Regions from separate parts of the Glaciimonas sp. GNP009 genome, predicted to be linked through region 3. Evidence: predicted binding sites of a transcription regulator. Region 3 holds the regulator's gene; each other region holds the start of a gene.
The links. Region 3 encodes sigma-54, which starts transcription at its own class of promoters, with help from an activator protein. Its sites were predicted from a motif close to TGGCANGNAANCTGCTTT; they were not measured.

Region 1 (4,912 bases), 640 kb from region 3:
GTAAATACCAACACCACCAAGGCTAGGCGCAGCGAACACACCGGTGAGCAGTGCACCTAGAATACCACCTACGCCATGCACACCGAATACGTCTAGTGAGTCATCAGCGCCGAGGAGTTTCTTCAGGCCAGTTACGCCCCACAAGCAAGCAAAACCAGCAATCAAGCCCATCACCAACGCACCGCCAACACCGACGAAACCAGCGGCAGGAGTAATGACAACCAAACCGGCAACCGCGCCAGATGCGCCGCCCAACATGGAAGGCTTACCCTTGCCAACCCACTCACCCAAACTCCATGTCAATACTGCACCAGCCGTTGCGACCAGCGTGTTGATGAAGGCCAATGCTGCGCCGCCATTTGCTTCCAGACCGGAACCGGCGTTGAAACCAAACCAACCAAACCACAGCAATGAAGCACCAACCATGGTCAATGTCAGGCTATGTGGCTTGAAAGCTTCTTTGCCGTAGCCTACGCGTTTGCCGATAACATACGCACCGACCAGACCGGCAACCGCTGCGTTGATATGAACAACCGTACCACCCGCATAATCCAACGCACCTTTTTGGAACAACCAACCAGCAGTCGCCGACGCTTTTGCTGCTGCAGCAGCATCAGTGAAGCCATCAGGACCAGGCCAATACCAAACCATATGGGCAATTGGCAAGTACGAAAAAGTGAACCACAACACGGTGAACGCGAGGATGGCGGAGAATTTGGCACGTTCAGCAAATGCGCCGATGACCAATGCGCAGGTAATCGCAGCGAAAGCACCTTGAAATACGACGAAGGCAAACTCTGGCAATACAACGCCTTTGCTGAATGTTGCCGCCAATGAGTCTGGTGTCATTCCATTGAGGAACAACCGGCTCATGCCGCCAATGAAGTCATTACCTTCGGTAAATGCGAGACTATAGCCATAGACGATCCACAGAACAATCACCAGCGAGAAGATGGTGAAACATTGCATCAGAACCGACAACATGTTCTTGCTGCGAACCAAGCCGCCGTAGAACAGGCCGAGGCCTGGCAATGTCATTAAAATCACAAAAGCGGTACATACAAGTAGCCACGCAGTGTCGCCCTTGTTAGGCACGGCTGGAGCAGGTACGGCAGGAGCGGCAGCAGTAGCAAGTGCGCCAGTTGCGGCAGCCGCAGGCGCGACGACTGCAGGAGCAGGCGCGGCAATTACTGCAGTGCTGGTAGCGCTGGCCGCAGCTGAGGCCGACGTCGAAGCGTCATCGGCAGCAGAGGCTGGCAGCATAAAGCCGACTGCGAGCATGAGTGCGCAAAACGCCAAAAACGTGGCGAAAAATCTCTTGATGTTCATTTTAAAAGTCCCCTTAGATTGCATCTTTGCCGGTTTCACCGGTACGAATACGAATAACTTCTTGCAGATCGAGAACGAATATTTTGCCGTCACCGATTTTGCCGGTACGTGCTGCCGTTTCGATCGCCTCAACTGCACGCTCTAGAATACTGTCATCAACAGCTGCTTCGATTTTTGTTTTTGGCAAAAAATCGACGACATATTCTGCACCGCGGTACAACTCGGTATGGCCTTTCTGGCGTCCAAAACCTTTTACTTCCGTGACGGTAATGCCTTGTACGCCAATGGCGGACAGTGCCTCACGGACTTCATCAAGTTTGAATGGTTTGATAATCGCAGTGATCAGTTTCATGTTGACCTCGTTTAGAAAGTTTTTGCGAGAGAGAAGACCAGGCCGTTTTTGCCGAGATTTTTGCCGTTAGGGCTGACATATGCGCCGTTCTTGGCATCAGTTCCGACGAAAGCAGCGCCTAGAGTAACGCCATATAGGCTGTCAAAGGTTTTAGTGACGCCAACTTTCCAATCGTTATAACTGGCAAAGCTAAAGTTTTCGACTGTTTGATGGCCAAAATGCAGACCCAGCGTGACACCGGAACCAACATCAAAATTGGCACCCAGATCGTAATAAGCGCTGTTCTTGCTGTTGACTGTGCCGAACAAGTTAGTCAGCGCATGCGAATATTTGAAGTAAGCTGGACCGTAACCAAGTTGACCGTACAGTTCGAAAGTATTGGCATTTTTGCCAATAAGACTGTAGTTGTTACCGGGATAGTAGTAATACAGACCGCCGACGTCATACGTGAAACCGGCTGGAAGATCGCCGCGCTTACCTGCATAGAGATCCCACTCAATATTGCCTTTGCCATTAAAACCGCCAGCATTTACTGAGTCTTTAATCCATTTGATGTTTGATAACCAGGTTCCGGCATAAAGGCCGGTTGGGTTATTTGTGTAATCGACGCCACCTTGAACGGCGGCATCAAAGCGACTTTGTGATATGCCGCGGAAGCGGTAGTCATTTACCAAGCCGATGTTATAAGCAACTTGATTATCAGGTACCGGTTCGGCTGCGGCTGGTGCTACAACTGGAGCGTCGTCGGCGTAAGCAAAGCCGGCAACCAGTGTTGTCGCTACTGCTGTGGCAAGTATCAGCTTATAAGTCAGCTTTTTCATTTATGAGTCCCTTGGGTTTATATGCATTAAGATTATAGTTAGACAGCAACTTAGTTCAGTCTTCTACTAGCAGGACTCATGCCAACTACATATCAACTAGTTTGTATGCGCTTATGGCACGATTCATAATTGATTTTATGCATTGTTGCTAGTTGTGGTCCTTTTCTATGGTAAAACTAGCAAAATTTAGCACCATAGTAGTGCGATTTTAGCTTTTCGCACTTAAATGGTGAGATGAAATTGGTGTTCTGGAAGCGTTTATGGCGATGCTGTGCTTGATTTGGCCCGATGTTTAGGTGAAGACATCGCGCTCATCTGTCAATTAAGTGCCGAACTGGCGCTTAAATAAGCACCTGAGGAAGCACCTGAATAAGCACATAATTAGTGCGAATTTCAATTCCTTCATAGCGCAAAACAGAACAAAACCAAGGATCAATATGTCTCTCGAAAACGCCGCACATATAGAAGGTTTGCTGCCGGGCTGGCAGGCTGCGCGGGTTCCACCTGGTGTTGTGCTGGAGGGGCAAAATGTGTTGTTAGTACCGCTTGATGTTAAACGCTATGCGGAGGCTTTATATAGTGTGGCGACCGGTGATGGCGCGGATGTCGGTCAATGGGATTATCTGGCGGTCGGACCTTTCGAAGATCAGATCAGTTTTACGAGTTGGCTGAGCGAATGCGAAAAAACCAGAGATCCCCTATTCTTTGTCGTTACTGATAGGCAAACCGGTGCGGCACAGGGCATTGTGAGTTATCTAGGTATCGCGCCAGAACATGGATCCATTGAAATTGGGCACATTTGGTTTAGTGCTGCTATGCAACAGTCCAGCAAGGGTACTGAAACGATTTATCTTTTAGCGTAGCATGCGTTCGACGATCTCGGTTATCGACGTATTGAATGGAAATGCGACACGCGTAACCAGCGGTCGCAACAGGCGGCGCTGCGTTTTGGTTTTACGCCCGAAGGCATTTTCCGCCAACATCGCGTCAACAAGGGGCGAAATCGCGACACTGCCTGGTTTTCGCTCATAGATCACGAGTGGCCGCTTCAACGTGCTGCTTTTGAGCTTTGGTTAAATGGGACAAACTTTGATGCAAATGCGCGGCAGATACAGTCATTGGGCGAGATTCGCGCCAACTTGTTGAATGGCGGATCGGATAAGTCGGTCTGGCATCAGCCTAACTGATGCAAGCCGGTTGTGATTGGTTGCAAGCGCTTCCTCCGCAAGCGTGGTTGTGCGTTACTGCGGAAAAGTCAGGGCGCAAGGTGCGCTTTGAACGTCGGCGGTGAGCGCCCAAAACTTCTCGTAACAACACCAAGAAATTATCTTAAGATGCAGTTTGGGTATACCCTCGTTCGCGATGAGATGAGGTATCATTTTTTTATTCTCAGTATTGTTAGTATTTATAGGAGCACCACCATGAGTAAGCCGACTTTTTTTGAAGATATGCAGTCGAAAATTAATAAGGCAATTGAAAACTCGCCAGCGAAAGACGTTGAAAAAAACGTCAAGGCGATGTTGAGCAGCGGCTTTTCAAAGCTTGACCTCGTTACCCGTGAAGAGTTTGATGTGCAAGCGCAAGTGTTGGCAACGACGCGCGAAAAACTGGAACTGTTAGAGGCGCGCGTCACTGAGCTTGAAGCACAACTGAAGCGTCCATGAGATTGGACAATACGTTCGCTATACAGCATCTGCAATATTGGAACAGGCGGCAAGACCGATGACGTTGGCAGTATTGAAAAGTCGGGCGCTTGCAGGAATGCAAGCCCCGGAAGTCACGGTTGAAGTACATCTTGCGAACGGATTGCCGTCCTTTACCATCGTTGGTTTACCGGAAACCGAGGTCAAGGAATCCAAAGATCGGGTACGTGCGGCCCTTCAAAACGCTTGTTTTGAATTTCCCTCGCGCAGGATAACCGTCAATCTTGCACCGGCGGATTTACCTAAAGAATCAGGTCGTTTCGATTTGCCCATTGCACTAGGCATTTTGGCTGCGTCTGGTCAAATGCCCGCGGATCAACTCGATCATTACGAATTTGCTGGCGAGCTCTCGCTCTCGGGCGAACTGCGCCCAATTCGCGGTGCGCTGGCGATGACGTTTGCGATGATGACAACCAGCGCGACCGCCGCGATTTCTGACAATGCCGATAGCAATCGAGAGCCACCCCCAAAAAAACAGCGCGCATTTATCTTGCCGCGCCAAAATGCTGACGAGGCCGCCCTGGTCACAGATGCCGCGATTTATCCGGCGGATTCGTTGTTGCATGTCTGTGCGCATTTTTCAGCAAAAGACGCTGAAGGAAGACTAACCCGGCATATCGCCGCGCCGCAGATACGCACGCCGCACTATCTTGATTTCAGCGATGTAAAAGGCCAACTCCAAGCCAAGCGCGCGCTTGAAGTCGCTG
Region 2 (4,912 bases), 2.7 Mb from region 3:
ATCGGCTTTAAAACCAGCGACCATCACCACATTTGGCGATAGATCAACATACAGCCGCGCGTACAGCTCAACGTAAGTATGGATCGCGCCAACTTCTAAAACGCCATCCTGCAACAACTGCGATATCCGCAAACTTTGTGCACCGGCAAACGCAAAATCGAGCTTGCGAGCGATGCCGCGCTCAAACAAATCAAGATGTTCAGGCAGACTGACACTCGGCATAATCAGATGCAGATTGCTTACTTTGGTCGGATCTATTTTGACCAGCGAACGGGCAAGAAAATCGGCCTGCTTCTGGTTGTTTCCCTCAAGCACAACACGATCTCCGGAAGAGATCAGGGCGTGTAGCGCGGGTACGATATCGGCGGTTCGCAGAACGGGGCCATCAGCCAGATGTGCTACTAAGGCGAGGCGACGGTGTTTTTCAATACGGCGTTTGCTCCACTGCGGGTCAAGCTTTCGTTGGGCTTGCATCTTTGCTCCAGCATTCAGTCATCGTGTTAGAGACATTAGTCCACTGCACGCTGCACTTCAATCAACTTTAAAGTGATTTTATTACTCTGACAGTAATGAATTCACGTTAATATGGCTCTAGCAGCATGGCACATTAATCAATAAAAAAACGATGAATATAAATCATCTTTAACGCCGAAATGACTTCGCATCCACCCAGTCACGGTGGTGCCGAACTTAAGCAAATATGGTGCGCATAACTAGCGCTCAAAAGGATCAAATATGGCGATCGATGAATCTATAACAATCAAGAAACTGGAAGTTTTTCTGGCCTTTATGAAGCTTAATAATATGGCTCGGGTTTCTGAATTGTTAGGTCAAAGCACTGTCAGCGTGCATCGCTCTTTACACTCGCTGGAGGAGGCGATGCGTTGCCCGCTTTTTAAACGTGAAGGCCGCAGCCTGATTCCATTGCAAAGCGCTTACACGTTTGCCGAATACGCACAGCGTGTAATCAATGAAGTCGAAGAAGGTATCCGAAAAGTCCAAGAGGCGGCCGGTTTTAACGCCACCCGCCTGAAGATAGGATCACTCTATTCGCTCACATTGCGCTGTATTCCCCAACTGATGATTGGATTGAAACTGCGTAAGCCTGCACTGGATATCGATTTGACGCTGGGTTCCAACCGCGATCTGATACAACAGCTTGCGGATGGGCGGCTTGATGCAATCGTTATCGGTTTGCACGAACAAAGTGACCTTAACAACCCCGACGATAGTCAGGCGTTGGTGGCGGTTCCACTGTTCGATGATGATGTCTTTTTGGCCGCGCCCCTACACTCACCCTATGCCGGTCAGAAGCGGGTGAATTTACAGGATCTACGGGACGAAAAATTTGTAACATTGACAGAAGGCTTTGTTACGTCGCAAGACTTTGCGGCGTGCTTTGAACGAGCAGGTTTTACGCCGAATATTAGTATGCGGGTGCAGGATATTTTTTCGCTGATCAATCTGGTCAGCGGTGGTATCGGTTATAGCCTGTTGCCGGGACGCGTGGGCAAATTCAGTTCGCATATTCAGCTTATCGCGCTGGAATCAAAGTACGGAGCCAGACAACGCATCACTTTGTTACTACCGAAAAGTCGGGAACGCGATCCCAACTTATTGGCGCTGGCCGCTGAATGTCGGATGTATGGACGGCATGATGGAAAAAGTGAGGGCTTTTTTTAGAATTTTGTCGCGTTTAACTGATCCCGACGTATTAATTAGGAGTCAATTTCAATTAACGGAAAATGTCGGTAATTTTTACACAGCAGGCCTCAAGCCAATGTAAAAACTTGCGTTTCAAAATGTTGATCGTGTGAAGTTAGTCGTTATAAATTTCCACCCGACAATGTGTCGTCGTAGTCAACGCACTGATATGCCTAAACCGAGAGGCCATCGAATACCACTAAAAGAATGCTCGGAAACGATCGCAAACCCTTACTGGCAAAGGGTTGCGGTGTGAAAGACGGCTTTAGAGTATCGCCATTATTTTTCCGACGGCATAACGAACCTGCTTGCTATCGGATTTCCCGGCAGCAAGGCAACCTACCCGACCTAGGGCGGTAAATTCTATTGATCATTTTCACGGCACGATATTTGCTTTGGTAAAAAGCAACAATACATTGGTATGTGCCGCTGCTTAGACAGGCACCTTCCTGCTTGAAAACAAATTGAACTAACCGACTTTAGGAAACCGAATGAAACTGACAACCAACATTGCATACATACTCATCGCTGGCCTGTTCGCCGCATCTGCAGCGCAAGCTACTCCGACTGCGTATTCGAATATTGGCACCATCAATCCGGTAAACTATACATTTACCGCTGCCAGCACAGGCGACATAATGGCGTATTTCGCCGGATCAACTGCCGGTTACGATAATACTTTGGGCTTGTTGGTAAACGGCATCGATACCGGCTTCAATGGCTTGGACGATCATACTTCTGTCTACGGCCAACAATTGAATTTTGGCAATGTAAATGCTGGTGATGTACTCACATTCAAGCTCAACGTTTTGAGTACCGGCAATACTTGGTATTCGAATCGTGCCTTAAATAGCGATCAAACAAATCATATTTATTCGAACAGCTATGCCGGCGATATCCAAATCCCAGCCGGAACCTATGTCGCTTTCGAAGATGTTCGAATCCCAGGTGCCGACTTGAATTATCACGATGAAAACTTCGTCTTCACCAATGTTCAGGCGTCTAACGCTGTGCCGGTGCCAGCAACTACGTTGCTGATGGGCTTGGGCTTGCTTGCCATGAGTGTGTTCGCTAAGCGCAAGACTCAGGAATAAAGTCAAATCGCCGGTTGACGCGATCTGTCAGGGACAGCCTTGATCGGCGCATCGTAATAGCCGCATTTGCGGCTATTAGATTTTTATCCTTCCCTTGTACGCGATCAAAAGAGATGTCTATCTTGATGTCCATTTGGCCTTGGCGATCCATTTACCAATGGTCGCAAAATCAACGCTGCTAAATTAGCGGTTTTTTGTCTTTTGTGCGGATTTCTGTTCCAACTCTTTTTCTACCGCACCACGTACCTCAAATTTAACCTGATCGACCACCACATTTTTGCTATCCAGTAATTCCAACGTATGTCTGCCCGGCCACGGCATCCAGTCCAGGGCAATCTGGTGACTTTGGTCCGTTGCGAATTTGTGGCTATTTTTGCTCGATAGGTTAGCTGTTTTCAACACGGCGTTGGGTGAAGCCAGCAACTTTCCATCTAGTCGCCACGACCCGCTGGTTAACCCATCTGCCGCAAAACGTACGCGTTGCCGTTGCGGTGGAATATCGGGATCCAATGCCACTAACATGCCGGGTGTCGGATAGCGTATCGCGATGCTGATATCGTCAGATTTGGCGGTCGTCATCACACTTTGCTCTGTGCCGGCCATAAAATACTCTTTACGTGGCGCTTCAATCTTGTCTTGATAACGAATAGTTTGTTCGACTACTCCTTCAGGTCTCTGCGGTATCCGTTGCCGCGTTTGCTGACGCGTATGCAAGTATTGCATGACCTCTTGCCAGATTGGCGCTGCGCCAGTGACGCCGGAGACATCCCACATCGGCAAACCCGATGCATTGCCGACCCAAACGCCAACTGTGTAGCGATCCGAGTAACCGACGGCCCAGTTATCGCGCATATCTTTGGATGTGCCGGTTTTTACTGCGGCCCACACCCTGGTTGAAAGCGCACTCTCCAGACCGAAGGTGCGGCTGCGCGCACTGCGATCAGACAGAATATCGCCGATGATAAAGGACGCATCGGGACGCATCACTTTACGCATTTTTACCGGCGGATCGTTCAGCGCGGTACGTACGCCGCTGTATTGGCCTTGGTTGGCAAGCGCACGATAGGCATTGGTGAGCGCCAGCAAGCTGACATCGGCACTACCGAGTGCGAGACTGTAGCCGTAAAAATCGCCCGATTCACGTAGACCAAAGCCAAGTTGTTGCAGGCGATCAAAAAATGCCGTTGGCGTCACCGTCACCAAGGTCCGCACAGCGGGAATATTCAATGATGAACCCAGCGCAGTGCGCACACTGACCAGACCTTTAAATTGCTTATCGTAATTTTGGGGAATATATAAACCACTGGCAGTCGGCAAATTAATCGGCGCATCGTCCAGAATCGATGCGGCGGTCATCCATTTTTTCTCTATCGCCAATTCATATAAAAACGGTTTTAAGGTCGATCCAGCCTGACGCAACGCCACCACACCGTCAACCGCGGCAGCGTTCGAAAACGATCCGCTTGATCCAACCCATGCCAAGACGTCGCCGCTGGCATTGTCGATCACGACGATGGCGCCGTCTTCGATATTACGCTCAACCAATGACGCCATCTGCCGCCTTAGCGCATCATTGGCAAACCGTTGCACGCCCGCATCCAATGTGGAGCGCACCGATTGGCCGGGTGTTTTTAGTAATTTACGGGCAAGATGAGGCGCTAATTGCGGCGCAGTCGTGGTCACAATGACTTCCGAATTGGAGCCAGTTCGGGCCAGTGCCAACAAGGTGAAACCCGCCAATCCCTTGCATTCCGATGCAGCGTTCTGATCGGTCAAGATGCGACAGGCGCGTTCTGCGACACGTGCTGGTGTTGCATTAGGGCCGCGAATGAGCGCTACTGCAATCGCTGCTTCACGCTGATTTAAACCACTCGGATGCTTGTCGAACAAAACGCGGGACAAGGCGTGCATGCCGACTAACTCACCCCTAAAACTGACCAGATTTAAATAGGCCTCAAGAATTTGATCTTTGCGCCAGCGATGTTCCAATAATTGGGCCACAACGACTTGCGACATTTTTTGGCGGATCGTACGCGGCGCATTGCGGCGACGTAAATCGTCGTCCAGCAATCCCGCTAATTGCATCGTAATAGTCGATGCGCCACGGGTTCTGC
Region 3 (4,912 bases):
GTGTTTTTGTTTGCTTTTTCGTCTTTATAAAAGGGACTTTACATGAAATTTATCTTTCAACCGGCATTACGTTTAGGTCTGGTGATCTCTTTAGTCTCTACCGCCGCGATGGCATTTTCTTTGGCGGATTTGAGCAATCAGGATGCCAACTCAGGACTGAAGGCGGCGCTCAATAAAGGCGCGGACGTTGCAGTTGCCAAGCTGGGCGTCGAAAACGGATTTTTAAATAACGATAAAGTAAAAATCGGATTGCCAGGGATGCTAGAGAAAGCACGACCGCTGCTTAAAATGACAGGGAAGGGCCAACAACTGGATGATCTGGTCGTGTCGATGAATCATGCCGCAGAGTCTGCCGTGCCATTGGCGAAGCCGTTGCTCCTGAATGCGGTGAAATCCATGTCGGTCACGGATGCGAAGAATATTCTGAGTGGCGGCGACACATCGGTAACCGATTTTTTCAGAGAGAAAACTGCCACCCCGTTAGGAGAAAAATTTCTCCCGATAGTAAAGAAAATCACCGACCGTAACGGTGTATCCACACAATACAATTCGACGATGGGATTGGTCAGTAAAACGGGTCTTGTGCCAGGTCAGGCGGCGACTGTTGAAGGCTATGTCACGCAGCGCACCTTGGATGGCTTGTTTTACATGATAGGGGAAGAGGAAAAAGCGATTCGACGTGATCCGATCGGTGCTGGCAGTGCAATTATCGGAAAAGTTTTTGGCGCATTAAAGCAATAGGCTGCGGCATACCATCGTCATGGTATTTTTGATGTGGACCGAATTGGGAAAGTTACGGGTCTGGCGACTTTATGAAAACTCTTTTGAGAGTGACGTTATAAAGCTTCTTGCTTAGTTATTTGTTTTGGCCGCTGTTTGAGGTGTACCCGGTTGCGTTCGAGACATTCGGCGATGCCTCCGAACACTGCTAAACGATGCAAAGTGTTACGAACATATTCGGGCAGGGCGTGTGTAAGTAATATAATTTTAAAATGACAAAGGGCGCATTAACTGCGCCCTTGCTCATTTGTCAGTATAGTATTTTTCAATTTATTTATTGAGCAATACTTACGTTGACCGCATTAGAGAACCCCGTCCATCACGTTGCTGCGATGGGCAAATCCTCAGGTAGATGCTTGATTGCCGAATGTTGATGATTCTGCAATTTGTCCTTATATTTAATCACTTGTCGATCGAGTTTGTCGATTAACAAATCGATGGCGGCGTAAAGGTCATGCGCAATGCTCTCGGCATGCAGGTCTTTGCCTTTAACGCGCAGATTAATTTCGGCTTTTTGACGCTTTTCTTTCTCTGTGATTTTGTCTACCGTCAGGATCACACTAATATCTATGACCTGATCGAAGTGGCGCTTGATACGCTCCAATTTGCTTAGCACGTGTTCGCGAATGGCGGGAGTTACGTCGAGGTGATGCCCACTAATTGTGAAATTCATACAGCGCTCCTATCAAGTGTGTCGTTGGCGGTTCGGACCGGGACGATTAATTCAGTGTTGAATCACCAATTTATTCATCAACCATAAATCAATCAGTCAGAACACAGCGACGTTTGTGCAAACAAGCAAACAGCTATAAAGATTTACGCAAATTGACCGGCGGAATTCGTAAAGCTTCGCGATATTTTGCGACGGTGCGACGGGCCACTACCATACCTTGTTCCGCGAGCATGTCGGCAATCTTGCTGTCAGAGAAAGGACTTTTAGAATCTTCCGCTCCTATCAGTTGTTTGATTAACGCCCGTATCGCCGTTGAGGAAGCCTCTCCACCTGCCTCTGTAGCAACATGGCTGCCAAAGAAATACTTTAATTCGAACATCCCGTGTGGGGTGAGCATGTATTTCTGAGTAGTTACACGTGAGATAGTACTCTCGTGTAATCCTAGTGTATCAGCTATTTCGCGCAACACAAGAGGTCGCATAGCAACCGCCCCATGTGAGAAAAAATTCCGTTGACGCTCAACAATTGCCTGCGCTACACGCAGTATGGTATCGAAGCGCTGACGCATATTTTTGATCAGCCACTTTGCCTCCTGTAGCTGCGAGTTAAGTGATCCCTCGCTCTTGCCCTGCTTGAGAATGTTGGCATAAAGAGCATTAACTCGAAGCCTTGGCATAACGTCATTGTTGAGCATTACCTGCCAACCATTTTTTGTTTTTCTGACAATTACATCTGGTACGACATAATCTGACGCACCGCCAGCAAAGGTCGCGCCGGGATGAGGATTACATTTTTTGATAATAATTTGTGCCTCGCGCAAATCTTCATCATCACACTCCAGCGCTTTTTTGATTTTATTAAAATCGCGCTGGGCAAATAAGGTCAGATAACCTTCAACGATTGTTAGTGCCAGTCGGCGTGTGACGAACGCTACTTTGGGAAATGCTTTGATTTGCAATGCGAGGCATTCTGACGCGTTGCGTGCTCCGACACCAGTTGGGTCGAAGCTTTGGACCATCTTCAAGGCCATCGACAATTCTTCTATCTCGATATCAAGTTGCTCTGGAAGACGTGCAAAAATATCGTCTAGTGATTCCTCCAGGTAGCCGTTTTCATCAAGCGCATCAATGATCAACTCGATCAATGCACGGTCGCGTTGCTGATCAACAGCTTCACGCATTTGTTTGAGCAAATGTTCGCGCAACGTCGATTCGCAGGCTTCTAATTGTGGTCGTGAATCCTCATCATCTGGGGCTTTGGAGGTTCGGGAAACGTCGTCAAAGCTCCATTCGCTGTCAGTATTGCCGTTCTCTTGATTGTTTTCGCCAGACTCGGGCGCTTCACCACCGCCCTCAGGCTCAGTTGGCGAGCTGCTTACTTCACTGTCACCTGGTGGCGCATCCATTGTTGAGGCACTGGTACTGATCGCCCCGTCGGCGAGTAATCGCACTGAATTGTCCAGGGGATCGTCGAGGCGTTCCAGTAACGGGTTATCCGAAAGGATATGTTCAAGTTCCTGATGTAACTCCAACGTAGACAATTGCAACAATCGAATCGATTGCTGCAATTGCGGGGTTAGCGCCAGATGCTGCGAGGTACGGAGTTGGAGAGATTGTTTCATGGGCGCTAGGGAATCCGTTGAATCCGTTACATGCGGAAATGTTCACCCAGATAAACTCGTCGCACTGATTCGTTGGCGATGATGTCGTCTGGACTGCCGCTGGCTAGCACGCTACCTTGGTTGATGATGTATGCCCGGTCACAAATGCCGAGCGTTTCGCGCACATTATGGTCGGTGATCAAGACACCGATGCCGCGCTCTTTAAGGAACCTGACGATACGTTGAATTTCGATAACGGCGATAGGATCAATACCGGCGAACGGCTCATCAAGAAGCACGAAGCGCGGATTGGTGGCTAAAGCACGGGCGATTTCAACTCGTCGTCGCTCTCCACCGGACAAAGATAATGCCTGATTTTCCCGCAATTTCTCAATTTGCAATTCTTGTAGCAGTGAATCGAGTTTGTCCGAGATTTCATCTTTGGTCAGTGCTTTGCCGTTTGGCCGCTGTAATTCAAGTACCGCACGAATATTGTCTTCGACCGTTAGCTTGCGAAAAACAGAGGCCTCTTGCGGCAGATAAGACAGGCCAAGCACCGCGCGTTGATGAATCGGTAAACGCGAGATGTCAACGCCATCTAAATCAATTGTTCCACCATCCGATGGCACCAGACCGACGATCATATAGAAAGAAGTCGTTTTTCCAGCGCCGTTAGGACCAAGCAAGCCGACGACCTCGCCGTTATTTACTTTCAAAGAGACATCGCGGACTACTTGGCGCGCGCCATAACTTTTTTGCAGCCCTTTAACGATCAAGGTGCTTAAATTTGTAGAGGTCATCTTATTTACTCTTCGGCTGGATGACTGCTTTGATGCGGCCCGCGCCAGGTTGACTATTGCCGGAAACATTGTTACTGACCGAGTAGAACTCCACGCGACTATCGTAAGAGATGAATTCGCCGTTTACAACATCGGTGACTTTGGTCCCTTGCAGACGTCGCATTTGCGCTTTCGAAAATAATTTAACGATTTCAGTTTTATCGTCGTACTCAATTCGCTCAGCTTCACCTTCGATCCATAAGTCAGGACCGCCGTCGCGCTTTTGGCGAAACGTGGCTAAGCCACCGGGAGGTGCGTATAAGGTGGCAAATTGATAGCCTGATGGGTCCGTCGTGACGACGACTTTGTTGGCTTTCATGATCAGCGTGCCGCGGGTCAGTATCACCTTGCCGGTGAATATCTTTACTTGTTTTACGTCGTCCAGCGTGAACTGGTCTGCGTCTACGTTGGATGGTTTATCTGCGTCAGCTTTTTCAGCATGGGCACCTGAAATACAAGTCAGTTGCAGCGCGAGTAGGGTTAAAAATAGAATACGTTTCATAAAAATCCTGAAAGGGGATACTGGCACTAAAAGCAACAATGGCTTCAATAGGATTATCCGGTAATCATGTGAGTTATTTAGTCTGCCGCGGTGTTGCGCGATAGGTGCCACGGACATTGTTTAATAGGCGTAATTGCATAGTCGCATTATTGGCATACATACCAACACCGGTCATTTTCGACTGATCGATCGTGATTTCGACCGCCTTGTTACTTGTCATAATGTCATCATCTGGCAATAGCTGAAGGTACTCGGACTGCAAATGAAGCTTTGACGACTTTGGCGTCGCTGAGCGGTCTGCGTTCACATTGCCGTACATATTCACTTTACTGTTGTTGTCTTCGATTTTGGCAGTATTGGAGCGCAAGGTCATCGGCGGTTGTTGTTTATCAAGGCTACGAATGACGGGAAGAATCACGTCAAATGAATCGTCGGCGGGATTGTGCGTCAGGCGTTGACCTGAGATGTTGTAGCGTGGCTGACCATTAAGTGCGAGTTGCACATAATTAAAATTTTCG

Region 1: the regulator sigma-54 is predicted to act here: its motif matches at 2,569-2,586, upstream of ACXX82_RS11830 (TorF family putative porin).
Region 2: the regulator sigma-54 is predicted to act here: its motif matches at 2,084-2,101, upstream of ACXX82_RS20930 (PEP-CTERM sorting domain-containing protein).

The regions. Positions count from the first base shown of each region.
Region 1 covers NZ_JBTGUV010000004.1:2,495,177-2,500,088, forward strand. Annotated here, with positions in the region: gene amt (ammonium transporter) at 1-1,329, opposite strand, end outside; gene ACXX82_RS11825 (P-II family nitrogen regulator) at 1,343-1,681, opposite strand; gene ACXX82_RS11830 (TorF family putative porin) at 1,693-2,502, opposite strand; gene ACXX82_RS11835 (GNAT family N-acetyltransferase) at 2,940-3,365, shown strand; gene ACXX82_RS11840 (hypothetical protein) at 3,357-3,554, opposite strand; gene ACXX82_RS11845 (accessory factor UbiK family protein) at 3,924-4,166, shown strand; partial or broken gene ACXX82_RS11850 (magnesium chelatase domain-containing protein) at 4,225-4,912, shown strand, end outside.
Region 2 covers NZ_JBTGUV010000004.1:4,549,510-4,554,421, reverse strand. Annotated here, with positions in the region: gene mdcA (malonate decarboxylase subunit alpha) at 1-474, opposite strand, end outside; gene ACXX82_RS20935 (LysR family transcriptional regulator) at 736-1,683, shown strand; gene ACXX82_RS20930 (PEP-CTERM sorting domain-containing protein) at 2,196-2,798, shown strand; gene pbpC (penicillin-binding protein 1C) at 2,982-4,912, opposite strand, start outside.
Region 3 covers NZ_JBTGUV010000004.1:1,850,571-1,855,482, reverse strand. Annotated here, with positions in the region: gene ACXX82_RS09075 (DUF4197 domain-containing protein) at 43-741, shown strand; gene hpf (ribosome hibernation-promoting factor, HPF/YfiA family) at 1,100-1,453, opposite strand; gene ACXX82_RS09065 (RNA polymerase factor sigma-54) at 1,587-3,074, opposite strand; gene lptB (LPS export ABC transporter ATP-binding protein) at 3,101-3,853, opposite strand; gene lptA (lipopolysaccharide transport periplasmic protein LptA) at 3,855-4,394, opposite strand; gene lptC (LPS export ABC transporter periplasmic protein LptC) at 4,468-4,912, opposite strand, start outside.